DNA from 2 places in the Alkalispirillum mobile genome. Region 1 is predicted to be linked to the other one. Evidence: predicted binding sites of a transcription regulator. Region 1 holds the regulator's gene; the other holds the start of a gene.

What was found. The regulator FliA, encoded in region 1, starts transcription of late flagellar genes. The targets are predictions, from matches to a motif close to GCTAAAGTTNNNNNNNNNNCNGCCGATA.
Region 2: DFR31_RS00045 (methyl-accepting chemotaxis protein) is a predicted target of FliA. The motif match lies at 6,095-6,122, and genes of this name have one in related genera.

What each region holds. Positions count from the first base shown of each region.
Region 1 is NZ_RCDA01000002.1:201,773-216,120, reverse strand. Features, by position in the region: gene dinG (ATP-dependent DNA helicase DinG) at 1-863, opposite strand, end outside; gene fabG (3-oxoacyl-[acyl-carrier-protein] reductase) at 986-1,729, shown strand; gene DFR31_RS09225 (ComEA family DNA-binding protein) at 1,814-2,086, opposite strand; gene DFR31_RS09220 (chemotaxis protein CheW) at 2,208-2,696, opposite strand; gene DFR31_RS09215 (chemotaxis protein CheW) at 2,777-3,610, opposite strand; gene DFR31_RS09210 (ParA family protein) at 3,603-4,400, opposite strand; gene DFR31_RS09205 (protein-glutamate methylesterase/protein-glutamine glutaminase) at 4,476-5,663, opposite strand; gene DFR31_RS09200 (chemotaxis protein CheA) at 5,777-8,017, opposite strand; gene DFR31_RS09195 (protein phosphatase CheZ) at 8,080-8,871, opposite strand; gene DFR31_RS09190 (chemotaxis response regulator CheY) at 8,876-9,259, opposite strand; gene DFR31_RS09185 (RNA polymerase sigma factor FliA) at 9,324-10,052, opposite strand; gene DFR31_RS09180 (MinD/ParA family protein) at 10,052-10,882, opposite strand; gene flhF (flagellar biosynthesis GTPase FlhF) at 10,917-12,389, opposite strand; gene flhA (flagellar biosynthesis protein FlhA) at 12,408-14,348, opposite strand, start outside.
Region 2 is NZ_RCDA01000001.1:3,049-17,396, forward strand. Features, by position in the region: gene DFR31_RS00020 (ATP-binding protein) at 1-832, shown strand, start outside; gene DFR31_RS00025 (PH domain-containing protein) at 884-1,438, shown strand; gene DFR31_RS00030 (PH domain-containing protein) at 1,431-3,020, shown strand; gene DFR31_RS00035 (PLDc N-terminal domain-containing protein) at 2,946-3,125, opposite strand; gene DFR31_RS00040 (methyl-accepting chemotaxis protein) at 3,152-4,597, opposite strand; gene DFR31_RS00045 (methyl-accepting chemotaxis protein) at 4,611-6,035, opposite strand; gene mrcB (penicillin-binding protein 1B) at 6,336-8,675, shown strand; gene DFR31_RS00055 (tetratricopeptide repeat protein) at 8,713-9,249, shown strand; gene yoaA (DNA repair helicase YoaA) at 9,246-11,189, shown strand; gene DFR31_RS00065 (DnaJ family domain-containing protein) at 11,173-11,571, shown strand; gene DFR31_RS00070 (WD40/YVTN/BNR-like repeat-containing protein) at 11,578-12,663, opposite strand; gene DFR31_RS00075 (M67 family metallopeptidase) at 12,732-13,175, shown strand; gene moeB (molybdopterin-synthase adenylyltransferase MoeB) at 13,160-14,348, shown strand, end outside.

The sequences.
Region 1 (14,348 bases):
GCCAGGCGCGGCAGCTTCTCCAGCCATTGGACCGAGCCCTGGAGCGGTGCCTCCGCCCGGAAGGCGTCGGTCGCCCGGGCTGCCAGATGGTGCGCCTCGTCAAATACGTAGAAGACCTGTTCCGGCGGCGGCAGAATCACCCCGCCCCCCATGGCCAGGTCCGCCAGCACGAGGTCGTGGTTGGCCACCAGTACGTCCTGCTCTTCCATGCCCCGGCGTGCGACGTGGAAGGGGCAGTCGCGGACGTGGGGGCAACCGCGGCCGGTGCACCCATGCCGGTCGGTGGTCATGGGGCCGTGTAGATCCGCGGCGGGGGCTGGCCGCCGGTCCAGATCACCATCCCAGCGGCCGTCGAGCAGATCCTGGTAGAGGGCCTGAAGCGCATCCAACTCGCCGGCTTCGGGCTTACGCGGCCAGTGCGCCGGGCCTACTGATGCGCTGCCCAGGTCCATCTCCCCCTGTGCCGCACCGCCCACCAGCTGCTCCAGGTTGCGGGTGCAGACGTAACGCCGCCGCCCCTTGATCAGTGCATAGGTGAAATCCAGCCCGGAATTGCGTTGCAGCGCCGGCAGATCGCGGTCGACGATCTGCTCCTGCAGCGCGACCGTCGCCGTGGAGATGATGAGCTGGCGCCCCTCGGCACGCGCCACGGGGATACCCGCCAGCAGATAGGCCAGGCTCTTGCCCGTGCCCGTGGGACCCTCGATGGCCAGCAGGCGGCGCCCGTCACAGTCGCCGGCCAGGGTGCGGGCCACTTCGGCGATCATCTGACGCTGCTGCGACCGGCTGCGAAAGCCCGATACATTCTCCCCCACATTGCGCAGGGCCTCGCGTATTTCTTCCTTTACCGCTTCTTCAAGCATGCCTGGATTGTGCTCACCGGGATGACGGGGGAGGCAGTTTGCAAAATATTGTACCTATACTGTTTACTGCAGGTGCGCTAATCATCCACAAAAAAGGGCTAGACAGGAGGAGTGTTTACCCCATGCAAAGACTCGACGATAAAATCGCACTGGTTACCGGTGGCTCCCGCGGTATCGGCAAATCCATCGCACTGGAGTTGGCCAAACTGGGTGCCAAGGTGGCCATTAACTACCATGGCAGCAAGGACAAGGCCGATGCTGTCGCTGAGGAGATCCGGGCCCTCGGCACCGAGGCGCTAGTCATCCAGGCCGACGTCGGCGAGGCCGAGTCCGCGCGCAATATGGTCAAGCAGGTGCTCGACCAGTGGGGCCGGCTGGATGTGCTGGTGAACAACGCCGGCATCACCAAGGACACCACGTTCAAGAAGATGACCGACGAAGCCTGGCACGCGGTCATCAATACCAACCTGAACAGCGTGTACTACGTCACCAGTGCGGCCCTGCCCTCCATGCTCGAGAACAACTTCGGGCGAATCATCAACATCAGCTCGTTTGTGGGTCAGGCAGGCAACTTCGGCCAGACCAACTACGCGGCCAGCAAGGGTGCGGTTATCGCCTTCACCAAGAGCCTGGCGAAGGAAGTGGCCCGCAACAACATCACCGTGAACGCGGTGGCGCCGGGCTTCACCGCCACCGAGATGGTGGCGGCCATCCCGGAAAAGGTGCAGGAGAAGATTCTCGCCAATGTGCCGCAGCAGCGTTTCGGCGAACCGGAGGAAGTAGCCCGCGGCGTGGCCTACCTGGCCGCAGAGGGTGCCTACATCACCGGTCAGCAGCTGAACATCAACGGTGGCGTGTACATGTAAGCCGGCCGGGTTACCGCACAGGCAGGGACCGCTTTCGACCCCCGGCCCCACCGCCACGGCGGTGGGGCCGGCAACGCTATAGGGTCACTCGGTCAGAATGTGTTGCCGGTTCTGTTCCACGGTGGCCGGGCCCACCCCGCTGACCCGGGTCAGGTCGTCGGCCGTGGCAAACGGGCCGTTCTCTTCCCGATAGTCGATGATCGCCTGTGCGCGGGCCTCGCCCACGCCCGAAAGGTGCTCAGCCAGCTGCTCGGCAGATGCGGTGTTGATATCAATACCGCCCGATGCCACGGCGAGGGCGGACAGGGAGGAGAGCGCAAGAGCGGTGAAAAAGCGGGTAACAACATGTCGTTTCATGGCCTTTGAACTCCTTTCTTCCGTTGGCCTGTACCGCACCAGCGTGCGGTGATCCTGGGTCCCACATCCGATGTGGGAGTTTTAATCTAGCACCGCGAATCCCCCGGGACAAGCCAGCCGACTACACGCTGGCGACGTCGTCCCACTCCTCCTGCGTGAGCATACGATTGACATCCACCAGGATCAGCAACCCCTCCTTGCGGCTGACCACGCCGTAGATGTAGCGCGAGGACTCCTCGTTGCCCACGTTGGGGGCGGTATCGATCTCGTGCTCGGCGACGTTCACCACCTCCGCCACGCTGTCCACCATGATGCCGGCAATGTGGGACCCCGCCTCAATGACAACAATACGGCTGTTCTTGTCCGGTTCGCGCTCGGGCAGCCCGAAGCGCAGCCGGGTGTCGATCACCGTGACCACTTTGCCACGCAGGTTGATGATACCCATGACGAAGGGCGGTGCACCGGGCACCGGCGCGATCTCGGACAGCGGGAGCACCTCCTGCACCTGCATGACGTTGATGCCGTAGGTCTCGTCGTCCAGGCGGAAGGTCACCCACTGGCTGGTGGGCCCCTGCTCGTATTGCTGCTCGTCTTCTTGCTGCTGCGCCATGTCTCACGTCCTCGTGTTCTTGTCTATTCCCGGCGCTGCGGGTGGTTTATATCTACCATGTCGGCGCCCACGCCGAAAACTCAAGTCCGGTGTTCCTCCAGCAATTCCGCGAAGGCGTCGGTGTCCATCAGCGCGCAGAGGTGCTCGCGCACCGTGCCGGCCAACCACCGGCGTTGGCCGCGACTGGTGCGCCATTGCACCTGGTCCGGTTTCAACCGCATCACCTCGCCCACATCCCGGCAGGCCAACGCCCACTCGCTGTCACCTACCACCAGCAGCTTCCGGGGCGACAGGTCTTCGTCGGACAGCCGGTTGCGGTGCCGGTCCAGCACCAGGGTAGCCGTGTCCACCACCTTCACGTTGCGCCCCCGGTAATGGAACAGGCCGCGGAACCAGTCCGGCTTGCCGGGCGTTGGGGCAACCTTCCGCGGATACGGCACCACACTGTTCAGCTTGACCAGGGGGACAGCCAGCCGCAGCCCGCCCACATAGAAAATGAGCGCCTGGAAATCGGGGCGGGCCCATTCCGGGATCGGGTCATGAGGCCCTTCGGGTTCTGGCTCTGGCGCCGGCGCCCGCCGGGCCGCGACCGATGGCGTATCAACGGCAGGGACCTCCGCTGGCGGGGGCTCCTCGGGCGTCTCCGCGGGCGGGGCTTCCGCCGGGGCTGGCTTCACCGCCGGCTCTGCGGGCTCCGGCGGTGCCACGGTGGGCAGGTGCGTCACCGGCCGGGCCGGGGTATCCAACACCGGTCGGGGTGGGTGCGGGGCGGGCTCCGGCTCCGGGGCTTCTTCCCGCCCGGACGCCTCTTCGTCGCCCTCCGGGATAGCCGAGAGCAGGTCCTCCAGGTAGCTGCTGAGGGCCTGGTCCTGGCGCACCAGCGCCGGGTCCTCTCCGTTCCGCCGGTCAGCCATGCTGCACCTCCGGCCGGTCATCGTCCGCCCCATCGGTATCCAAAGTGTCCAGCAGTTTGCGATAAGCAATACTGCCGCGGGCCCAGGGCTGCATCACCGTCAGCGGCCGGCCCGCGCGGCTGGCATCGCGGAACTGGGTATCCACCGGGATCGCGCCCTCCCAGGCCTTATCACCGTAGACGCGGCGGATCTCCTTGAGCGACTCCACCGAGGCGCGGGTACGCCGGTCATAGAGCGTGGGTACGATGGTGTAGGGTAACGGCCGACTGCGCGAACGCTGCACCATGTCCAGGGTCCGGATCATCCGCTCCAGGCCTTTCAGTGCCAGAAACTCGGTCTGCACCGGTATCAGCAGGTGGCCGCAGGCCGCCAGGGCGTTGACCATGAGCACCCCCAGCATCGGCGCGCAGTCCAGGAAGGCGAACTCGAAGTCATCCTCCAGCGTCGCCAGACCCCGCTGAACCACGAGCCCCATACCCTGCCGGCTGCCCAGCTGACGGTCCAGGGTCGCCAGTGCCGTGGAGGCGGGAATCAGCTTCAGGCCCTCCACGCCGGTGTCGTGCAACAGCTCCCGCGCCGGCGGGGCCTTGCCCGGTGTGTCGAACAGATCGTAAATGCTGGGCTGCACGGTCTCCGGGTCGTAGCCGAAGTAGGCGGTGAGCGAGCCGTGAGGATCCAGATCCACCAGCACGCAACGGCGGCGCTTGAGCGCAAGCAGGCCGCCCAAACTGACTGCGGTGGTGGTCTTGCCGACCCCGCCTTTTTGATTGGCGACTGTCCAGATCCTCATGGGCTTGGCCGTCGGTTCTCCGTGTGCCTGGAATACAGGCCATATGATGCAAGCAGCGGGCCAACCCCCCCGGGCTCAGCGCAGCCGGGCCAACTCCTCGCCCACCTGGTCCAGGGGCAGGACGCGGTCGGTGAGCCCCGCCTTGGCCACAGCGGCCGGCATGCCGTAAATGACACTGGTGGCTTCGTCCTGGGACCAGATCGGGCTCCCCGCACGCTTCATCAGCTTGGCACCCTCGCAGCCATCGGCCCCCATGCCGGTGAGCACGACACCCAATGTCTTGCCGGGGCAATACTTGGCCGCGGAGGCGAAGGCGATATCCACGCTCGGCTTGTAGAACTGCTCAGACGACGCGTCAAAAACACGAACCGTCAATTTACCGCCGCGCTCCTCCACTGCGGCCTGTCGGCCACCGGGTGCCAGCAGCGCCTGCCCCGGGCGCAATTCGTCACCGTTTTGGGCCTCGCGCACCTGGATTCGGCACAACTCGTTGAGGCGTTCGGCGAAGGCGGGCGTGAAGCTCGCCGGCATGTGCTGGATGATTAGCACTGGCAGCGGGTAACCCGCCGGCAGCTGGGTCATGACCCGCTGCAGGGCGACCGGGCCGCCGGTGGATGTCCCGATCACGACCAGCTTCAGGTCCCCGGCGCGCACCCGATGCCCGCGATCAGCACGGGGCGGCGGGGCCTCTGCCGGCGCGGCGGCTGGTGCGGATGGTGTTGTCGCACGCGACCGCGCCGTTGCAACGCCGGTTTTTTCCGTGCCGGCCCGGGCCGCGGGGGTTGCCGGGCGCTGCGCTTCGCTCCGGGCCGGCGGCGGGCTGGTGGGCGCGGAGGGGCGCGGGGCACGACTGGCCGGCGCGCCGCGGCCACCGCCCAGCGCGATCACGCGCTCCTGCAACTGGCGCTTGACCTGCTCCATGTCGCCGGAGATGTCCGCGAACCGCTTGGGAATGAAATCGGACGCCCCGGCATCAAGGGCATCGAGGGTCTCGCGGGCGCCGTCGTAGGTCAGCGAGGAGAACATGAGCACCGGGGTGGGCTGCTGGCGCATGATCTCGCGCACGGCAGTGATGCCGTCCATCTCCGGCATCTCGATGTCCATGGTGACCACGTCCGGGCGGAGCTTCTGCACCTGCGCCACCGCCTCCCGTCCATTGGCCGCTTCCCCCACCACCTCGATGCGGGGATGCTCCTGCAACATGGCCTTGATACGGCGGCGGAAGAAGCCGGAGTCATCCACCACCAGCGCACGTACTTTCACCCATTACCTCCCAGTTCCCGATGCAGGGACGTTCATGTCTCGGTAGTCGCAGTCTACCGTATCAGGCGGGCTCAGCGGGGCCGGACCGGGGGGCATTGGCCGACGGCACCCGGTCAGAGCCGGGTACCGTAAGCCTTGACCAGACTGGGGATGTCGACGATGAGGGCGATCTTGCCGTCGCCGGTGATGGTGGACCCGGCCAGGCCGGGCAGCCCCTGGAGCATGGCACCCAGGGGTTTGATGACCACCTCCTCGAGCCCGATGACCTCGTCCACCACGAAGCCCACGGCCTGGTTGCCGAGGATCACGGTCACCACCTGGCGCTCGTCGTCGCTGCCGGCCTCGTGCATGCTCCGCACGGTACCCTCGCCCATCTGCTGCAGCCAGCGCTCGAGGAAGAACAGCGGCATGGCCTTGTTGCGCACCATGACCACCAGCCGCCCGTTCACCACGTTCGTCCGCTTGTGGTTGAGCTCGAAGATCTCGCGGACCACGGACATGGGCAAGGCGAACTTGCGCCCCCCGACCTTGACCATCAGCGTGGGCAGGATGGCGAGCGTCAGCGGCAGCTGAACCTTCATGGTGGTGCCGACACCCATCTCGGAGTCGATATCCACCGTGCCGTTCAGACGCGAGATGCTGTTCTTGACCACGTCCATGCCCACCCCGCGCCCAGAGACGTCGGAGATCTCCTCCTTGGTGGAGAAGCCAGCGGCGAAGATCAGGTTGTAGCACTCTTTCTCGTCCAGCCGGTTGGCGGACTCTCGGTCCATCACGCCCTTTTCCACCGCGATGTTACGCAGCTTCTCGGCATCCATACCCCGGCCGTCGTCGGCGATGGTGAGCAGGATGTGATCCCCCTCCTGTTCGGCGGCCAGCAGGACTGTGCCGGCGCGGGGCTTGCCCGCTGCCTCACGCTCGTCCGGGGGTTCGATGCCGTGGTCCACGGCGTTGCGCACCAGGTGGACCATGGGATCGGCCAGGGCCTCGACCATGTTCTTGTCCAGGTCGGTGTCCTCGCCGCGGGTCTCCAGCTTGATGTCCTTGTCCATGTTCCGCGCGAGATCACGGATCAGGCGGGGGAAGCGCCCGAAGACCTTCTTGATCGGCTGCATCCGGGTCTTCATGACCGCGGTCTGCAAGTCGGAGGTAACCAGTTCCAGGTCTGAGACCGCCTGCCCCATGCGCTCATCGCCCAGCACGCCGCGCAACGTGGCCAGCCGATTCCGGACCAGGACCAGCTCCCCGACCAGGTTCATGATGTCGTCCAGCTTGGCGGTATCCACGCGCACGGTGGCTTCCGGTTTGGGTGCGGGTGCCTTGCCGGCACCCCCACCGCCCGAGGACTGCCCCCCCGTACCACCGCCCCCTTTCTGGCCACCGGAACCGCCACCCGCGGCCGGCTTGGCGGGCTGCGCGGGTTGCTCCGCCCGGGCCTTGGGCGTCGGCTCCCGGGGGGCGGCAGGCGGGGCCTCGGAGGCCGATGCAGAACCGCGGTCCGCCTTGTCGTCCGCCGCTCCCTTCCCGGGGGCGCCGCCCTTGCCGTGCAGGTCGTCTAGCAGGGCCTCGAACTCGTCCTCGGATATCTCCTCGTCGCCGTTGCCCTGAGGCTGATCCGGGGCAGCCTGGGTCCCACCCTGGTCGCCGGTGGAGGCGGAAGCCGGCTCCTTTTCGGGCACGCCGGCGTGCTTGCCCTTGCCGTGCAGCTCGTCCAGCAGGGCTTCGAATTCGTCGTCGGTGATCTCGTCGCTGCTGCTGGCGCCCTGGTCGGTACCGGCGGGATCTGCAGCGGGCGCGGATTGCTCGTCCTCCAGGGCGTCGAGCAACTGCTCGAATTCCTGGTCGCTGATGTCGCCCTCTTCCCCCTGACCAGGGGCACCCTCGGCCTGCCTCTTCCCTTGTACCGGCGGGTCGGCGGCGGCCGTGTCGCCCTGCGGAGCGCCCTCCCCGGCCAGCCGTTGCTCGTCGGTGATGTTCAGGGCCTCCAGGTCGCGCAGCAGTGCCGGGTCGGCGGGCTCGGGGTCCTCGCCGTTCTCGATGCTGTTGAACTGGTTGACCACCACGTCAAGCGCCTGCAGCACCGTGTCCATCAACTCCGGGGTGACGGTGCGATCGCCATTGCGCAGCAGATTGAAGACGTCCTCGGTGCGGTGACAGACCTCCACCAACGGGTCCAGGCTCAGGAAGCCCGCACCGCCCTTGATGGTGTGGAAACCGCGGAAGACGGCGTTGAGCAGATCGCGGTCGTCGGGACTCTGCTCCAGGTCCACCAACTGCTCGCCGAGGTTCTCCAGGATTTCCCGGGACTCCACCAGAAAGTCCTGAACGATGTCGTCTTCGATGTCGATCCCCATGCCTGCCCCCTGTGATTCATGCGGTGCCCTGCTCAGCCGGCAGGAGCCGGGCGCGTGTCCAATCAGAAGCCCAGGCTGGACAGCAGATCGTCCACGTCGTCCTGGCCCTTGACCACATCCTCACCCTTGCTGGGCATTTGTGGCCCTTCGCCCCGCATATCGGTTTCCTTGTTCTCTTTGCCCTTATCGGCCGTTTTCCGGGATTCTTCACCCCGGGCCTTGCCGGACAGGGCCACCATCTGCACCAGGTTCTCCTCGACCTCCTCGACCAGCCCGATCACCCGACGGATGACCTGCCCGGTGATGTCCTGGTAGTCCTGGGCCATCAGGGCCTCGGAGAGCTTATTGTGCAGATCGGACGCGGACAGCCGGGCGCGCCCCAGGAAGCCGTCGATGTCCCGCGAGAGTTCGCGGAACTCTTCGGCGGAGAGCTCCCGGCGACGGAAGGCGCGCCAGCGCTCGGCCAGCTCCGCGGACTGGTCGCGGAGCTCGTCGGTGAGCGGCATGGACTCTTCGATGATGCCCAGGGTGCGGTGGGCCGCCTGCTCGGTCATGGTGATGACGTAGTTCAGGCGCTCCCGGGCGTCGGGGATCTCGGTGGCGGCGATGTCTGACAGCCGCGTGTCCAGCTTGAAGGACTTGATCGCCTCGTGCAGGTCGCGGGTCAACTGGCCCAGCTGCTGGAAGAGCTCGGTCTCGCGCAGGTGGGTCAGCTCGTCCACCACCGCGTCGGCCTCGCCCTGGTCCCCCCGGTCAACCGCCTGCATCAGGCGTTCCGCCGCCTCGCGGTAACGCGCCAGGCTATCCTCCTGCGGGTGATTGGCCTGGCCATCGCTCATGGATTCTGCGCTCATGCGTTCACGCCCCCTCGGCGTCGATCCGCTCGAAGATCTTCTCGATCTTCTCCTTGAGCGTGACGGCGGTGAACGGCTTGACGATGTATCCGTTCACGCCGGCCTGGGCGGCGGCCACGATCTGATCACGTTTGGCCTCGGCGGTGACCATGAGCACCGGCAGGTCCTTGAGATCGGGATCGGCTCGCACTTCCTTGAGCAATTCCAGCCCGGTCATGCCCGGCATGTTCCAGTCGGTGACCAGGAAGTCGATGCCGCCGCGCTTGAGGATAGGCAGGGCCGTCTTGCCGTCGTCGGCCTCGACGGTGTTGTTGAAACCCAGATCCCGCAGCAGGTTCTTGATGATGCGTCTCATCGTGGAGAAATCATCCACGATGAGGATCTTCATGTTCTTGTTCATGGCTGTGACAGTCCCCCTATTACATCCGGCCCGTTAGCACACAGAGGCGGCGTTAGCCGCGGCTCAGCCAGTCCTTGAGCAAGTCGCGCAGCTTGACGACGATACGGCCGTGAATCTGGCTGACGCGCGACTCGGTGATATTGAGCACCTGGCCGATCTCGCGCAGGTTGAGCTCTTCGTCGTAGTACAGGGCCATGATGAGCTGTTCCCGCTCCGGCAACTGGCGGATGGCCTCGGCCAGTGCCTGCTGAAAGCCCTCGTCGGTGATCTCGGCAAAGGGCTCCGGGTGGTCGCCCGGTAGCTGGTGCGGTTCGCCGGTCGCCGGATCCTCCTGATCGATACTGAAGACGCGGGATGTGGAAACATCCTGCAGGATCTGGTGGTACTCGTCGAGGGTGATGCCCAGTTCGTGGGCCACCTCGTGATCGCGGGCATCCCGCCCGGTGCGGTGCTCAATGGTCCGGATCGCTTCGGCCACCGAGCGGCCCTTGCGGTGCACCGAGCGCGGGGTCCAGTCCAACCGCCGGATCTCGTCCAGCATGGCCCCGCGAATGCGGATCCCGGCGTAGGTCTGGAAGCTCGCCCCCTGGCCGGCATCGTACTGCTGGGCCGCTTCCAACAGCCCCACCATGCCCGCCTGGATCAGGTCGTCCAACTGCACGCTGGGCGGCAATCGGCCGGCCAGGTGGTGGGCGATGCGCTTGACCAGCGAGGCGTGCCTCACCAGCAGGTCATTCTGGCTCTGCGCCGCCACTTCGGCGTACATGGCATGTCCGTTCATCAGGACACCTCCCCGGCACTGTATTGCACCAGGCGCTCAACGAAGAACTCCAGGTTGCCGACCATCTGTGCCGGCATGGGCCACTTCTGCACGCGCATGGCCATGTCCTTGAAGGCCCGCGCTGCCGGGCTACCGGGGAAGCTGGTAACCACCGGCTGCTGCTTCTGGACGGCGCGCCGCAGGCAGTCATCCTCCGGCACCATGCCCACGTAATCGATGGCCAGGTCGAGGAAGCGGTCGGTGGCCGCGGAGAGCTTGCGGAAGAGCATCCGCCCCTCCTCCGGCGAGCGCACCCGGTTGGCCACCATGTGGAAGCGCTCCACCCCGTGATCGCGGTTCAGCACCTTGATAAGCGCGTAGGCGTCGGTGATGGATGAGGGCTCGTCGCAGACCACCACCATCACCTCGCGGGAGGCCTTGGCGAAGCTCATAACGCCATCGGAGATGCCCGCCGCGGTGTCCACCAGCAGGTAGTCCAGGTCGTGGCTGAGCTCGCTGAAGCTGCGGATCAACCCAGCGTGCTCTGCCGGGGTGAGCTCGGCCATGCGCTGGGTACCCGACGAGGCGGGCACGATGGTGAAATCGCCGGGGGCACGCAGCAGCACCTCGTCCAGCGTGGCGGTACCGTCGATCACGTGGGAGAGGTTCTTCCGCGGCGACAGCCCCAGCATCACGTCCACGTTCGCCAACCCCAGGTCGGCGTCCATCAGCATGACCCGCTGATTCCGGGCACTGAGCGCGGCCGCCAGGTTGACGGACACGTTGGTCTTGCCGACGCCACCCTTGCCGCTGGTTATGGCGATGACCTTTACCGGTCTGGGATTAGCCATGCGTCTCAGTCCTGCTGCCTGATCGAAACCCGTGTTATTCACCAGCATGTCGCGCGCCACCCAGGCTCAACGCCAGGGCCTCCTCGTCCACCTCCTGCTGGTACTCGTCCACCAGGGCGCCGGCGCGCTCGACCAGTTTATCACCCCTGGCGATCTCAAGGTCTTCCGGTACCCGCTGCCCGGTCCCCAGCCAGGTCACGGGCAGGCGGCTGCGCAGCGCCACGGTCAGCATACCGCCCAGACTGGTCGCCTCGTCCAGCTTGGTGAAGATGCAGCCCTGCGGCTCGGCGGCGGCAAAGGCACGCATGGATTCGGTGAGCGTGCTCAACTGGGTGGCTGCCGACAGTACCAGGCAGGTGCGCAGCCGGCGACTGCTCTCCCGCAGGGCCGTGAACTGTTCGGCAAGCCGCACGTCCCGCTGGCTCATGCCGGCGGTGTCCACCAGCACCAGGCGCTTGTCCTGCAGGCTGTCCAGCACCTCGGCGAGTTCCTCGCCGCTGGCCGCGTTGTAGACCGGCACCTGCAGGATACCGGCGAAATTCCGTAACTGGTCCTGCGCGCCGATACGGAAGGTATCGGTGGACACCAACGCCACCTGGTCCCGACCCTGTTTCAGGGCGAAGCGGGCGGCCAGCTTGGCCACGGTGGTGGTCTTGCCCACGCCTGTGGGACCGACCAGGGCCATCACGCCCCCCTGCTCCAGGATGTCATCCTCGGCGATGGCGACATTGCGCTCGATGATCTGCAAGGCGTGGGCCCAGGCCTCCTCCGGGTCGGCCTCCGCCTGCACGTGATCCGCCAACCGGCGCGCCACGTCGCTGCCCATCCCCATGTCAGCCAGCCGCTTGAGCAACCCGGCCCGGGCCGGGTGCCGCTGGCCCATCTGGCTCCACTCCATCAGGCTCAGCTGGCTCTCGAACAACCCGCGGAGCTGGCGGATCTCCTCGCGCATCTGATTCATGGCCGGGTCCTGCGCCCACTCCACCCGCGGCGTGGGGCTCGCCCCGCGCGTACGCCTTGCTGCCGGCCGCCGTTCTCCGGACGCGGCGCCCTCCCGCTGCCGGGCCTCGCGCGCGGACTCGGCGTGAGCCTGCTGCAGGTCGGCGAACAACTCGTCCTCGTCATCGTCACCCACGGTGATGTCGAGCTTCCGGCGGGGCGACGTACCCCCGTCAGGCGCCGGGTTTTTGTCACTGTTCAGGCGGGCGGGATCGGGGAACCCACCGCCCGTTCCCGTCGAGGGGGCCTCCTGCTGCTCCTCCCGCCGCGCACGGTTCTCGCCGATCGCCCCCAGCGGCAACCCGCCGGGCCGCCCCAGGCCGCGCCCCGGCTCACCACCGTCGGCGGCCTGTTCCACCGCCTGCTTGTCGTAATCGATGGCCGAAATGACCTCCACGCCCCCCTCCACCTGCTTGGTGGAGAGGATGACCGCATCCGGGCCGTGCTCCTCGCGTACCTTGCGAATGGCCTGCCGCATGTCCTCGGCGAAAATGCGCTGGATCTTCATCGCCTGCCCTCTTGTCCTTTACTGGCCACTGCCGACCTGCTGTTGCTGGCCCACGGTGGCTACGATGCGAACCTGGCGGTCATCCGGGATCTCGTTGTACGAGAGCACGTGCAGGCTGGGCACGCTGTGGCGGATAAGCCGCTGCAGCCAATTCCTCAGTTGCGGCGAGGTGAGCAGGACTGCCGGCTGGCCGGACATCTCCTGCTTGCGGGTGGTGTCCGCCAGCGACTGCTGGAGGCGCTCCGCCAGGCCCGGCTCGAAGCCGCCCGACGATTCCCCGCCGCCCTGTACTGCATTAAGCAACATCTGTTCCAGTTGCGGATCGAGGGTCATCACCGGCAACTCGCGGGTCATGCCGGCGATGTTCTGCACGATCTGCCGGCCCAGGGCCTCACGCACCGCCTGGGTAAGCTGGGCCGGGTCCTTGCTGCGGGCGCCGTACTCGGCCAGCGTCTCCACGATGCTGCGCATGTCGCGGACCGGGATGCGCTCCTCCAGCAGGTTCTGCAACACCTTCACCACCACCGACAACGGCAGGGTGTTGGGCACCACCTCCTCCACCAGCTTGGGCTGGCTCTGGCCGAGGATATCCAGCAGCTTCTGCACCTCCTCGTGCCCCAGCAGGCGGTGGGCGTTCTGTTGCACCAGCTGCGACAGGTGGGTGGCGATCACCGTGCTGGTGTCCACCACCGTGTAGCCCAGAGTCTGGGCGTAATCCCGCTGCGAAGACTCGATCCAGACCGCCTCCAGGCCGAAGGCCGGGTCCTTGGTGGGGATACCCTTCAGCTCGCCCTGCACACTGCCCGGGTTGATGGCCAGCTCGCGCCCCGGCTGCACCTCTGCCTCGGCCACCGGCACGCCCTTGATGGAGATCCGGTAGGCGTTCGGCCCCAGGTCCAGGTTGTCGCGGATATGCACCGGCTGCACCAGGAAGCCGAGATCCTGCGAGAGCTTCTTGCGCACGCCCTTGATCCGGGTGAGCAGCTGCCCACCCTGGTTGCGGTCCACCATCGGAATCAGGCCGTAGCCCACCTCCAGGCCGACCACATCCACTGGCGGCACGTCATCCCAGCTGAGCTCGCGCTGCTCCGGGGATTTCTCCTCGGCCTGCTCGCCGGCAGCGGCGGCGCTACCTTGCGCCTCGGCCTCGGCGGTCTCCTTCTGGCGTTGAGTGATCAGGTAAGCGGCCGTCAGGCAGACGGTGCCGAAGAAGGCGAAGGGGAGCAGCGGCATGCCGGGAATCAGGCCCAGGAAGAAGATCACGCCACCGACCACCCACAGCACCCGCGGGTTGCTGAAGAGCTGGCTGGTGACCGCATCGCTCATCTTCTGGCTGTCCGCCACCCGGGTAACAATGATCGCCGTGGCAGTAGACAGCACCAGCGAAGGGATCTGCGCCACCAGGCCGTCGCCGATGGTCAGCAGCGAGTAGTTGCGCACGGCATCGCCGAAGATCATGTCGTGCTGCAGCATGCCGATGGACAGCCCGCCGATCAGGTTGATCACCAGGATCAGGATGCCGGCGATGGCGTCGCCGCGCACGAACTTGCTGGCCCCGTCCATGGAACCGTAGAAGTCCGCCTCGCGCGCCACATCCTCGCGCCGCTCCTTGGCCTGCTTCTGGTCGATGATGCCGGCGTTCAGGTCGGCGTCGATGGCCATCTGCTTGCCGGGCAGCGCGTCCAGGGTGAAGCGGGCGGACACCTCCGCCACCCGGCCCGCGCCCTTGGTGACCACCACGAAGTTGATGATGATCAGGATGGCGAACACCACCAGCCCGACGGCGTAGTTGCCGCCGATGACGAATTCGCCGAAGGACTCGATCACCCGGCCGGCGGCGGCGGTGCCGGTATGGCCGTCCAGCAGGATGATGCGGGTGGAGGCCACGTTCAGCGCCAGACGCAGCAACGTGGCGATGAGCAATATGGTGGGGAAGACCGCGAAGTCCAGCGGCCGCAT
Region 2 (14,348 bases), on a different contig from region 1:
ATTCACCCTGTCGGTGCTGCTCATCGCGGGGCTGGCGGTGCGGGGTCTCACCCGTCCGCTGCGCACCCTGGCCCGGGCCGCGGAGAACCTGGGGCGCGACCTGAACCACCCACCCCTGCCGGAGCAGGGTAGCCGGGAGGTCCGCCAGGCCACCCGCGCGTTCAATGCCATGCAGCAGCGTCTGCGTGAGAACCTGCAGCAGCGCGGGCAGATGCTGGCCGCGGTGTCGCATGATCTGAAGACCCCCATTACCCGACTGCGCCTGCGGGCGGAGATGCTGCCCGACGACACCCTGCGCCAGCGCTTCCAGGCCGACCTGGCGGAGATGGAAAAGCTGGTCCAGTCCACCCTCGACTTCATGCGCGGGGATCACCTGGCCCACGACCCTGAGCCGGTAGAGCTGATGGGCCTGCTGCGGGATGTGGCGGAAGAAGCCGGGGAGACCGGTGGCAAGGTGCAGGTCAGCGGTTCGGGGCCGGTTTATGCCCGGGGTGAGCCGCTGGCCCTGAAACGTTGCCTCGGCAACCTCATCGACAATGCCGTACGGTACGGGGGCGGCGCCACGGTGTGGGTCAGCCCTTCGGGCGACACGCTGTGTGTACACATCCGCGATCAGGGGCCGGGCATCCCCGAGGCCGACCTGGAGCGGGTCTTCGACCCCTACTACCGGCTGGACGCCTCTCGCAGCGCGGCCACCGGAGGCACCGGACTGGGACTGGGCATTGCCCGCAACATTGCCCGCGCCCACGGTGGTGAACTGAGCCTGCACAACACCGACACCGGACTGGAGGCTCGGCTGGTGCTGCCCGCCCACGGCGAGGGCAACGACTGACCCGGCGCGCATCTGAGATACTGTCCCCATATGGACAGCTTCGAGGTGACAATGGCCTTTTCCAATGCACCGGTGGACCCGGAGGCGCTGCCCCGGCTGGAGGCGCAATCGCTGCAGCCGGTCTCGCGGCGCTTCGCCCCCTACCAGCTCATCAGCCGCTTTCTGGGGCTGTTGCCCCTGGGCTTCATCGCCTGGCTGCTGCCGGTCATGACCGGCGTGCCCATGGCCCTGCGGCCGGTGCTGCTCGGCGGGGTGGGGGTGTTGCTGGTGGTCTCGCCCGCGCTCTCCTGGCTGGAGGCGAGGCGGCGCGCCTGGGCAGTGCGGGAACAGGATGTCACGTACCACAGCGGGCTGCTGGTGCAGCGGACCACCGTGCTCCCCTTTGTCCGCATCCAGCACGTGGAGACAGCCAGCAACCCCGTAGAGCGCGCCTTCAACCTGGTCCGCCTGACCTGCTTTACCGCCGGCGGGGCCGGGGGCGACCTGGTGATCCAGGGGCTGGAGCGGGAGCAGGCCGAACGCCTGCGCCAGTACCTGCTGGACCGGATCCAGGGGCGCGCCGACGCGTCCGACGAGCCGCCACCGGAGGCCTCCGACGGTGTCTGAACGTATCCCGGGTGACTCGGAGCAGTGGCAGCGGCTGTCGCCCTGGGCGCTGCTGATCCTGTTTCTCGGCGGGCTGCTGCGCTTTGTTCGCGAGAACCTGCCGCTGGTGGCCGGTGCAGGCGCCGGTGCGGCCCTGCTGGAGCAGATCGGCCTGCGCGAGCTGGGGCTGGCGCTGACCCTGATCCTGCTGATCGCCGGGCTGATCAGCCTGCTCTACTACCGCCGCTTCCGGTTCCGGCTGGACGGGGATGTGCTGGTGGTCCAGCGCGGCGTGCTGGAGCGCCGCGAGGTGAAGGTGAGCGCCGAGCGGGTGCAGCACATGGCCCTGGAGCAGCCGGTCTACATGCGCCCCTTCGACGTGGTCCGGTTCAGCCTGGATACGCCGGGTGGTGCCACCGCGGACGTGGAGCTGCCCGGTATCCGCCGGGAACTGGCCGAGAGGCTTCAGCAGCGCCTGGAGCGAGCCCGCGGCGAGGCCGTCGGAGACGACGACCCGGCGGGTGCGGCCGAGTCCGCGCGGACGCCGTCGCCACCGCTGTTCCGCATCGGGCCGCTGGGGCTCACCCGGCACGGGCTGGCCAGTAACCACGCCTACGTGATCGCCGCGCTGCTTGCGCCGGTGCTGCAGCCGCTGGAGCGGATGGCCATGCGGAACCCGGAGTTATTGGCGGAGCTGCCCTGGCTGGAGCGGGCGGCGGAATCGCCCTGGCTGGCCTTGTCGGTCACGGTGGTCGCGCTGCTTCTGGTGTTGATGCTGGTCTCGGTGGTGGTGGCCTGGCTGCGCTTTTACGGGTTCACCCTGGTGCGCGAGGGGAGCCGTTACGTGCAGTACAGCGGGCTGTTCACCCGTCAGCAGCAGACCCTTTCGGCGGCAAAACTGCAGTCGCTGGAGTGGGTGCAGACGGCGGTGGGGCGCGGGCTGCGCTGCGGCTATCTGGTCTGCCACCAGTACGGCCTTTCCGCCGGGCCGGATACCGCGGGGCAGCGCTTTCTGGTGCCGGGGTTGCGGCAGTCGGAGGGGCCGACCCTGGGCGCTGTCTTCTGGCCCGGGTCGGGCGACGAGGCGGCGGGTGCGCTGGAGCTGGGCTATCAGCGCGTCCACCGTCTCTACCGGCGCGTGGTGGCTTTGCGGTTGATCGTGATCGCAGCGGTGCTGGCTTTGATTTTTCTGGGCCTGACCGGGTTCCCCGGCTGGCTGGCGCTGATCGGCGTGGGTGCGGTGATCGCCTGGCCGGTGGCCTGGCTGCGCTGGCGCGCGGTGGCGTGGCGCCGTTCGGGCCGTTTTCTCTGTGTACGGCGGGGTCTGCTGGGACGGCGTACCACGCTCTTTCCGCTGGAGAAGGTGCAGGCCGTGACGGTGCAGCAGAGCTGGGTGCAGCGGCGGCGCCAGCTGGCCACGCTCCACCTGCAGCTGGCTAGCGGGCCGGTGGTGGTGCCCTTTATCCCCCTGGCCACGGCGCGGGCCGTGGCCAACGAGGCGCTCTACCGGGTGGCGTGCCGACCGTCGCTACCCCTTGGGGCCGAGCAACAGCCAGGCGATCAGGCCGAACAGGGGCAGGAAGAGCAGGATCAGAATCCATAGCAGCTTGGCGACCGGGCCGGCCGCGCTCGTTGCCGTCTTCACGATGGCCCAGATGATGATGAGCAGCCAGATAAACCCCAGCAGCCCGGTGACCTCGATGCCCATATGGCGTACTCCTGCCGTGTCGCGGATCAGAGCTTGTAGAGTATCCGCATTGCGCCCCAGTGACGACCGTTGACGGTAATCGGGGCGGAACAGTCGCGCATCAGCACAAACTGGCCGCTGCCCATGTTGCGCCGGTAGGTCTGCAGCAGCCAGGGGCGCTGGTTCTTGGCGGCGGTCTGCCCGGTGCGGTCTTCCCAGAGCCGGCGGTTGCGGCTGTTGGCGTTGTTCCACTCCGGGTCACCCGCGCGCTGCGGCTTGGACACGTGCAGGTTGTGGGTGGGGATGTAGCCGTTGCGATCGATGGCGCAGACCCCGCCGATGGTCGGGTCAGAGTCCAGCACCGGCTCCTGTATGGGCGGCAGGACGCGGTCGGTGAACTCCACGAAGCGGGTGGTGTACTGCTGCGGGTCGGTGTCGGGCACCGGCTCGTAGTGCTCGTCGAACAGGTCCGCGTCGCTGATCTCGCCCTTGCGGATGGCCTCCTCGAAGACGTGGCCGACCTGGGCCGCGGTCTCGGTGGCGATGCGGATGTAGGGCGTGTCCTCGGTTTCCACGTCGCTGGCGTTGGCCAGGTTCATCAGCTCCTCGACGAAGCTCAGCAGGCGGTTCAGCCGGCTGCCGGAGTCCTCCAGGTTGGCGAGCGACGAGGTGACGTCGTCGGCCATCTCGTTCAGACCGTCCAGGGTGGTGTCGCTGTGGCGGTCGATCTCCTGCACCGCGGAGGCGATGCGGGCGGACTCGTTGTCCACGTCTCCCATGGCCTGAGCGACTGCACCGAGCACCTCCTGCATGGCGTTGGTGCCTTTCTCCACCGCCTTGGCCCGGTCGGTGCTCTCGCCACCGGTGCTGATCAGCTGCCGGGTCTGTTCGGTGAGCTCGTGGAGGGTGCGGTCGATGTCGGAGGTGGCGTCGTGGGTCTGCCCGGCCAGCGACTTGACCTCCTCGGCCACTACCGCGAAGCCCTGACCCGCCTCGCCGGCGCGCGCCGCCTCGATGGTGGCGTTCAGGGCCAGCAGGTTGGTCTGCTTGGCGATGGAGCCGATGCCCTTGGCCACCTTGCTTACCCGCACCATGGCGTCGTTCAGGCCGCTGAGTTCCGATTCGACGTCATGCACCGAACGGCTCAGGTCGCGGATGTCCGAAAGCGCCTTCTGGATGGTCTCGTCGGACCGGCTCATGTCGGCCCGGGCTGCCCCGGAGACGTGCTGGGCATTGCGTGCGGCCGCGTCCACCACCTTGTTGGCTTCGGACATGCGCCGGGCGGATTCGCGCAGCTCTTCAAAGAGCTGTACCTCGCGGCGGGTCTGCTCCTTGATCTCGTCCACGTGGCCGGTGACGTCGGAGGCCTCCAGCCCCAGCTCGCTGGTGTGCAGGGAGGTCTGCTTGAGGATCTCCTGGTAGGCCAGGTCCTCGTCGCTGACCAGCGGGGCGGCGGCGTTGCGGTTCTGCTGTTTCCGTTTGAACAATGGCATGGTGGTCGCTCCCTCACTCCGCCGCGTAAATCAGCCGCTGACAGCCCCAGTGACGCCCCTGCACCTTGATGGGCACGGATACCTCCTTGACCAGCGCGTGGTGGCCACCGCCCAACTCCAGCCGGTAGGTTTGCAGCAGGAAGCGCTCGCGGTTGCGGGCGGCCGCCCGGGTCTCGCGGCTGTCCAGGCGGCGGCGGTGGAAGCGGGGCGGCTCGGCGCCATCGTCGGCGGAGGGCGCGCGGGCCGCCTCCCGGCTCTGGGCGGGCACGTAGCCGCCCACGTCACAGACGAACGCGGACAGCACCCGGCGCTGGTGCTGCAGGGCGGGCTCCTGAACGGCCGGCAGGACCCGGTCGCAGAAGTCAGCGCTGGCGGTGGTGTAGCGGGCGGGGTCGCTATCGGCCTCGCGCTGGTAGTTCTGATCGAACAGGGCCTCCTTGCTGACGCTGCCCCGCTGGATGCCGTCCTCAAAGGCTTCGGCGGTCTCGGCGGCCAGTCGCTCCGCCAACCGGATGTAGGGGGTATCGACGGTCTCGACCCCCTCCACGGCCGTCTCGCGGATCAGCAACTCGGTGAAGTGGCGCAGTTTTTCGGTCCGCTGCTCCGCCTCTTCCAAGGCCCGGTTGGCGTGCTGCACCTCGTGGGTCAGTTCTTCCAGGCCGTCCACGGTCTTGCGGCAGTGCTGGTCGATCTCGCCGACGGAGTCGTGGATGCGGCTGGACTCGGTGTCCACGTCCTGCATGGCGCTGCCCACGGTCTCCATGATCTCCTGAATGGCGTGGGTACCCTCGCGTACGGCCTGGGCCTTTTCGGTGCTCTCGGCACCGCGCCGGATCAGCCGTTCGATGATGGCTGTCAGCTCCTCCAGGATCTGGTGGATCTCAGCGGTGGCATCGGCGGTCTGCTTGGCCAGCTCCTTCACGTGCTCGGCGACCACCGCAAAGCCCCGGCCCACCTCGCCGGCGCGGGTGGCCTCGATGGTGGCGTTGAGCGCCAGCAGGTTGGTCTGCTTGGCGATGGTGCTGATCTCGTTGGCCACCTGGGCGACCCCTTGCAGCGCCTCGTTGAGGGTGCCCAGCTGCCCCTCGATGTGGGTGACCGATTCGGCCAGCTCGCGGATCTGCTCCAGCGAGTGGGTGATGGTGTTGCGCGAGCGCTCCACGTCCTTGCCCGCCTTGGCCGCCACGTCGTGGGCGCGGCGGGCGGCCTGGTCGACGGTGTCGTTGGCCTCGCTCATGCGGCGGGCGGTGCCCACCAGGTCCGAGAAGATAGAGGCCTGCCGGCGGAAAAGGCCGGCGACATGCTCGATGTGGTTGACGATGTCCACCGCCTCCACACCCACGCCGCTGGTCCGCTCGGCGATCTGCTGGATCACCGAGAAGTGGTCCATGGTCTGCGTGGTCCCGGGTCGGGACCTGTCCTTGAGTACCGAAGCCATAGCCGGCTGCCCCTGATCGATGCGATTTCTGATTATGCGGGTTCTGCCTCTGCCATTGGTGGCGGCCGCTTGCCCGGAATCTTGAGCTGCCGGGCATCGGGCCAGGCGGGGGGCGATGCCCGATAACACGATAGTCTATAAGGGTAAGCGGCTTTTCCGATCGGGGGAAGGGCCGCAGCGCGTGATCGCAGGGAAGTTAAGGAATGGCGGCTATGTCCATAGGAATAAAGCCGTTTCCGGCCGGTCAGGAGTGATATAATCCGCCGCGCTGTTCCCGGCCGCGACCAGGGTACGTCCCCCTTGAGTGCAAACAAATCCCGAAAACCCCGCCGCAAGGGCCAGACAGGAGCCCGCCAGCCCGGGCTGCTCCGGCGATGGGCCGGCCGCGTGCTGGGGCTGATGCTAACGTTGGCGCTGATCTCGGTGGGGTTGCTGGCGCTCTACGCCAAGTCCCTGGAGCCGGAGTTGCGCGAGCATTTCGAGGGCGGGCGCTGGGCCGTGCCGGCGCGTGTGTATGCCCGCCCGCTGGAACTGTTTGCCGGCAAGGCCCTCTCGCCGGCGGAACTCCAGGTGGAGCTGGAGGAGCTGGGCTACCGACGCACCAGCAGCGGCCGGGAGTCGGGCAGTTGGAGCCGCAACGGGGCGGAGTTCCACCTCAGCACCCGCGGTTTTAACCACCCGGACGGGGAGGAATTGCCCCGGCAGTTGCGGGTGGTCTTTGCTAACGGGCAACTGAGCACCCTGGAGGGGTTGCGGAACGGTGAGCCGGTGGGCCTGGCGCGGCTGGAGCCGGCGGTGATCGGCAGCCTGCACGCCCCGCACCAGGAGGATCGCCTGCTGGTGCGCCTGGACCAGGTGCCCGAGAGCCTGATCGCTGCCCTGCTGGTGGTGGAGGACCGCAACTTCCACGATCACCGCGGGCTGTCGTTCACCGGTATCGCCCGTGCCGCCGTGGCCAACATCCGTGCCGGCCGGGTGGTGCAGGGCGGGAGCACCCTCACGCAGCAGCTGGTCAAGAACTTCTACCTCACCGCCGACCAGACGCTGCAGCGCAAGTTCACCGAGGCGGTGATGGCGCTGTTGCTGGAGCACTACTACGAGAAGGACGAGATCCTCGAGGCCTACCTCAACGAGGTGTTTCTGGGCCAGCGCGGGGGGCGGGCGATCCACGGTTTCGGTCTGGGGGCCGAGTTCTACTTCGGCCGTCCGCTGGAGGAGTTGAGCCTGGCGCAGCAGGCGCTGCTGGTGGCCATGGTGCGCGGGCCCTCCCGCTATAACCCGCGGCGCAACCCGGAGCGGGCGCGGGACCGGCGCGACCTGGTGCTTACCCTGATGGCGCGCGACGGCATCATCGACGAGACGGAGGCCCGCTCCGCCATGGCGGAGGACCTGGGCCTGGTCACCGATGGCCAGCGCCACCAGGGGCGTTACCCCGCCTTCATGGACCTGGTCCGCCGCCACCTGCAGCGGGACTACCGCCGCGAGGACCTGATCAGCGACGGCCTGCACATCCATACCACCCTGGCGCCCCGGGTGCAGCGCGCGGCCGAGGCGGCGGTGGATGCCCGCCTTGCCCAGTTCGGCGATGACGCACCGCAGGCGGCGCTGGTGTCCGTGAACGTGGAGGACGGCGAGGTGGTGGGTGTGGTGGGCGGCGCGGATTACCGTTATGCCGGCTTCAACCGGGCACTGGATGCGCGCCGCCCCATCGGCTCACTGGTCAAGCCGGCGGTCTACCTGGCAGCCCTCAGGGAGCCCTCGCGTTACGGTTTGGGCAGCGTGCTCAGCGACGAGCCGGTGACCATCCAGGACGAGCACGGCGACCCCTGGACCCCTCGCAATTACGACGGCAGTAACCGGGATCAGGTCCCGCTCTGGCTGGCGCTGTCCGATTCGCTGAACGTGCCCACCGTGCACCTGGGGCAGAGCCTCGGCCTGCGCCGGGTGGCGCGCAGCTGGGCGGACCTGGGCGGGCGGGTGCCGAACAGCCTCTACCCCTCCTTCGTGCTCGGCGCCACCGAGCACTCGGTACTGGAGATGGCGCAGGTCTATCAGACTGTCGCCGCCGAGGGCTTCCGTTCGCCGCTACGCTCCGTGCGGGCGGTCACCGACAGCGATGGCGAGTTGCTGTCCCGCTACAGTCTGTCCACCGAGCAGGCCGTGGACCCGGTCAGCAGTTACCTGCTGCAGCACGCCCTGCGCCAGGTGGTGAGTCAGGGCACCGCCCGGGGCCTGCAGGGCTGGGTAGGGGACACCAGCGGGCTGGCGGGCAAGACCGGCACCACGGACGATTATCGCGATGCCTGGTTCGCCGGCTACTCCGGGGACCTGCTCTCCGTGGTCTGGATCGGGCACGATGACAACCGCAGCCACGGGCTGACCGGCTCCAGCGGCGCGCTGCCCATCTGGGGGGAGCAGTTCAGCCGCCTTAGCTACCGGCCTTTGCGCCGCCAGACGCCGGGCGGCGTGGAAGCGGTCTGGATCGACGCCGAGACCGGCAAGCGGTCCGACGAGGGCTGCGAGGGGGCCGTGCGCCTGCCTTACATCGCCGATCATCTGCCGGACGAGACGGTGGACTGCGCCGGCGAGCCGGGGGAAGATGACTCGCGAGGCTTCTGGGACCGGGTGCTGGGCCGCTAGCCCGGGCCACTGTGGCGAGCACGAGAGAAAAAGACCCATGGGACTGAACGCAAGACTGCTGGTACTGCTCCTGCCCCTGGCATTGGGGGCCTGTACCTTGATGCCGCCGGAGCACCGGCCGACCGAACCGGCACCGGAACCGGAGCCCGCCGAAGCGCCCGAGCCGGACGCGCCCGAGCCGGAGGTGGATGAGCCGGAGGTGGATGAGCCGCCGGAGGAGGCGGCCGAGCCGGAGCCCGAGCGTGAGCCGGCCATCCCGGACGCGGTGATCGAACTGGTGGCGGACGCCCGCGAGGCGAGCCAGAACGGCGACTACGACCAGGCGGCTGCTTACCTGGAGCGCGCCGTGCGCATCAGCCCGGACCTGGCGCCGCTGTGGCAAAACCTGGCCGTGGTCCGCTTCCAGCAGGGGGATTACGCCCAGGCGGAGCAGATGGCGCGGCGCTCCATTCGGTTGGCCGACGGTGATCGCGCCCTGCAGCGGCGCAACTGGCAGCTCATTGAGGCCAGCCGGGCCGAGCAGGGGGACGAGGAGGGCGCCCATGAGGCCCGCCGGCAGGCGGAGGGCATTTGACCCCGGAGGCGCTGCCGGAAGCGGCCCGTGCCGCGCTGGGCAATGGCGGTGACCTGGCCCGGGCCCTGTCCGGGTTTACCCCGCGCCAGGCCCAGCAGGACATGGGCGCTGCCGTGGGCGAGGCCCTGGCCGACAACGCCAGCCTGGTCGTGGAGGCGGGCACGGGCACTGGCAAGACCTTCGCCTACCTGATCCCGGCATTGCTCTCCGGCAAGCGGGTGGTGGTCTCCACCGGTACCCGTACCCTGCAGGATCAGCTGTTCCACCGCGATCTCCCCCTGGTCCGGGACGCGTTGCGCGTCCCGACCCGAATCGCGCTGCTGAAGGGACGCACCAACTACCTCTGCCTGCACCGCCTGGACATGGCTGACGAGGCGGCTGGTGGGCGCTCCGCGGTTCAGCACGATGCCCTGCAGCAGGTCCGCCGCTGGGCGGCGGAGAACGGTTCCGGTGACCTGGCCGAAGCCCCGTCCGCCGCCCGGCGCACCGATGTGCGGCCCCGCATCACGGCCACGGCGGAGAGCTGCCTGGGCGGGCAGTGCCCGCGGTTTGCCGACTGCCACTTCTACGAGGCCCGCCGCCGCGCCCAGGAAGCCGACCTGGTCGTGGTCAATCACCACCTGCTGCTGGCCGACTGGGCCTTGCGCGAGTCGGGCTGGGGCGAAGTGGTGCCGGAGGCGGATGTCTGGATTCTCGACGAGGCGCATCAACTGCCGGAGACCGCCGCCCGGTTCTTCGGGCTGGGCATCACCGGCCGTCAGCTGCGCGACCTGACCCGGGATGCCACGGAGGCGTACCAGCGCGAGGCCGGAGACCAGCCCGGCTTCCCGGCGCGGGTGGCGCGGGTGGCCGACGCCACCGAGGCGCTGCGCGATGCGCTGGGTGAGGCGGACCAGCGCGCCGCCTGGCCGCAACCGCCGGGACCGGCCGTCCGGGCGGGCCTGGATGACCTCAAGACGGCCCTGTACGACCTGGCCCTGGCGCTGGCCCCGCTGGGCGAGCGCGGGCTGGAGCTGGCCCGCTGCCAGCAGCGCGCCGAGCGGCTCTATCAGGCGTTGCAGCAGTTCGACGAGCCGGAGCCGGGGCAGGGCGTGCCCTGGTTCGAGACCCAGGGGCGCGGCTTCTGGTTGCGGCTGACCCCGCTGGATGTCTCCGGGCCTTTCCGTAACCGGCGCGATGCCGCCCCGGCCGCCTGGGTATTCACCTCCGCCACCCTGGCCATGAAGGGCGACTTCGAGCATTTCAGCCAGCGGCTGGGGCTGGATGAGCCGCGGACCCTCTGCCTGGACAGCCCCTTCGACTATGAGCGTAACGCCCTGCTGTACACGCCGCAGGGGCTGCCGGAACCGAACGCCCCCGGCTACGCGGCGGCCCTGGTGGCCATGGCGCGCCCGGTGATCGAGGCAGCGCCCGGTGGTGCGTTCCTGCTGTTCACCAGCTACCGGGTGCTGCGTGAGGCGGCGGAGGCGCTGGCCGGTACCCTGGACCGGCCCCTGCTCGTGCAGGGGGCGGCGGCCCAGCACGAGCTTCTGGCCCGGTTCCGCGATGCGGGCAATGCCGTGCTGCTGGGCACGGCCAGCTTCTGGGAGGGCGTGGACGTGCGCGGGGCGGCTCTGTCCACGCTGATCATCGACCGCCTGCCTTTTGCCTCGCCGGCCGACCCGGTGCTGCAGGCACGCATCCAGGCCACGGAGGCGGAGGGGCGCTCCGCGTTTCGCCACCTGCAACTGCCTCATGCGGTGATTACACTAAAACAGGGGGTGGGCCGCCTGATCCGCCATGCCGAGGATCGCGGGGTGCTGGTCATCGCCGACCCTCGGCTCACCCGCCGGGGTTACGGCAAGGTGTTCCTGCGCAGCCTGCCGCCCATGCGACGGGCCGACGCGCTGGAGGACGTGCTCGCCTTCTGGCAGGAGGGTGCCGATGAAATTCCTGGATGAGCTGGCCGATGCGCGCATCAAGGAGGCCCAGGAGGCCGGGCAGCTGGACGAGTTGCCCGGGGCCGGCAAGCCGTTGTCGCTGGACGACGACAGCATGGTGCCGGAGGAGCTGCGCATGGCCTACCGCGTGCTCAAGAATGCCAACTGCCTGCCACCGGAACTGCAGGACCAGCGCGAGGTGGAATCCCTGGAGGCCCTGCTGGCGGGGCTGGACGATGACACCGCCATACAGCGGCGGCAGCGCAGCGAGGCGGAGAAGCGCCTGGCGCTGCTGCGCGCCCGGTTGGAGCGGCGCCGCGGCCGGGGTCAGGGTGGTCTGATGGCGGTGGAACGCGCCTACCAGGAGCGGCTGTTGCGCCGCCTGGGCGGCGACAAGGAGTGAGTCGCGTTACCGCCGCAGGGCGGTCACCGAGAGGATACGCGGCAGGAATTCCGCCAGGCATTGCCACTGCTCGCCCCCGTCGTGGCTGCCGAAGAGATGGCCGCTGGAGGTGCCAAAGTACAGCCCCGGTGTGTCGGCACCGTCATCCCCCATGGCCTCGCGCAGCACGGTCACGTAGGCGTGCTGCTGGGGCAGTCCTTGGGTGAGCGGTGCCCAGGTCTCGCCGGCGTCGCGGCTGCGGTAGACGCGCAACCGCCCATCGCAGCAGGTCCGCAGGTGGTTGCTCTCGATGGGCAGTACGTAGACCGTGTCCGGGTCGCCGGCCGGGGTGACCAGCGCGTAGCCGAAATCGCTGGGCAGCCCAGGGGTGATCTCCGTCCAGTGCCCGCCCCGGTCATCGCTGCGGTAGACCCCGTTGTAGCACTGCCGGTAGAGCCGCTCGGGCCGGCGGGGGCAAAGCACCGTGCGGTGCACGTTGTGACCGGTCACCGCGCACCGCCCGGGCAGGTTCTCCGCGCGGACCCCCTCGTTGCAGGGCTGCCAGCTGCGCCCGCCGTCGTCGCTGCGGAACACCCCGCCGGCGGAGATGCTGGCGTAGAGCCGCCGCGGTGATTGCGGGTCCACCAGAATGGAGTGCAGCGAGAACCCGCCGCGGGCTGGCTCCCAGGTGTCCCGGCTGGGATGTTCGTTCAGCCCGCTTATTGGTGTCCAGGACTGGCCGTAGTCGTCGCTGCGGAAAAGCCCGGCCGGGTCGATGCCGGCAAAGACCGTCTCCGGGGCGTCGCTCGGCCCGGGGGCCAGGTGCCAGACCGCCTTCATCCGCTTTTGCCAGAGCCCCGGCCGGTGCATCGGCACGGAAGCCAGCGGCTCCCAGCTCAGGCCGGCGTCAGCGGTCCGGTAGATATGGGCGCCCCAGATTGCATGGTTGACCGCGGCCAGGCCCCGGGACCGGTCCCGCGGGTCGAGCCAGGCATGCAGCACCTCGTAACCTTCGATCAGCGGGCCGGCCATCTCCCAACGGCCCCCTCGGCCGGTGTCCTGGAGCCGGAACAGGCCTTTCTGGGTGCCGACGAGCAGGGTGGTCTCGTTCACGTATGTGCGTTCCTGTGCTGCAGCATGGAAAAGGGCCAATCAGTACCCGACTAAGTTACCATGAAGTCATGACCAAGCCATCGCCCAAGACAAACGCCGCAGCCGCCGCCGGCCTGACCCTGCCAGCCGGTGAGCAGGCCCGCCTGGCCCGGTATGGGCGGGCCCGTTGGCCCTATGAGGCCTGCGGCCTGCTGCTGGGGCGTGGCGGCCGGGTGGAGCGGCTGGTGCTCTGCCGCAACATCGCCGAGCGCCGCCGGGACCGTTACCTGCTGCACCCCCGCGATTTCCTGCGCTGGGATCGCCTGGGCCACCGCCTGGGGCTGGAGATCCTCGGGGTCTGGCACACTCACCCGGAAGGTGGGGCGGTGCCGTCGGAGACCGACCGGGCACAGGCCTGGCGTGGCTGGAGTTACCTGATCGCGGCGGTGGATCGCGACACCGTGACCGAATTGCGCAGTTGGCGCTTGAGCGCCGATCAATTCAGCGAGGAAGCCCTATGTCTGAACCCCTGATTACCGTACGCCTCCCGGCGCCGCTGCGCCCCTTCGCCGATGACCAGGCGGAGCTGGCGATTGCGGCCGGCAGCGTGGTCGAGGTGCTCGACGCCCTGGCCGAGGACTACCCGTTGCTGCACGCCCGGCTGGTGGACCCGGACGGCGAGCTGCGCCGGTTCGTCAACCTGTTCCGGGGCGAGCAGGATGTGCGTGAGCTGGACGGCCAGGAGACCGCGCTTGCCCCGGGGGACGTCCTGACCATTCTGCCGGCGGTGGCCGGCGGTGGCCCGTCGGCGCTGGAACGGATGGCCCAACGCATCCGCGAGGAGGTCCCGGAGATTACCCCGGCGGAAGCGCAGCATTTGCTGGCCGACGGGGCCGTGTTGCTGGATGTGCGCGAGGCCGGTGAGGTGGCCGAGGGTAGCCCGACCGGCGCCCTGCGTATCGACCGCAACTGGCTGGAATTGCGGATCGAGGAGGCGGTACCGGAGTTGGACCGCCCTGTGCTCACCCTCTGCGCCGTGGGCCAGCGGTCGCTGCTGGCTGCCGACGACTTGCGCCGGATGGGCTACCGTGACGTGCGCAACATCGCCGGCGGCTTCAACCGCTGGAAGGACGAGGGGCGGCCCTTCGAGGTGCCGCGCATGCTGGATGAGTCTGCGCGGGCACGCTACTCGCGCCACCTGCGCATGCCCGAGGTGGGCGAGCACGGTCAGTTGAAGCTGGGCGACAGCCGGGTGGTGCTGGTGGGGGCCGGCGGTCTCGGCTCACCGGCCGCGCTCTATTTGGCGGCCGCCGGGGTAGGCACGCTGGTGCTGATTGACCACGACGTGGTGGATCGTAGCAACCTGCAGCGCCAGATCCTGCACAGCGACGACCGTGTGGGGGAGCCCAAGACGGAGTCCGGTCGCCAGGCGATCGCCGCGCTCAACCCCGAGGTGACGGTGGAGACGGTGCAGGCCCGGCTCAGCAGCGAGAACATCGAGTCCGTGCTGGCGGGGGCGGACGTGGTCATTGATGGCTCGGATAACTTCCCCACCCGGTACCTGGTCAATGATGCCTGCGTGAAACTGGGCCTGCCCCTGGTATATGGCGCGGTGTACCGTTTCGAGGGGCAGGTGACGGTGTTCAATGTGGGGGAGGGCCCTTGTTACCGCTGCCTCTACCCGGAGCCGCCGCCACCGGAGCTGG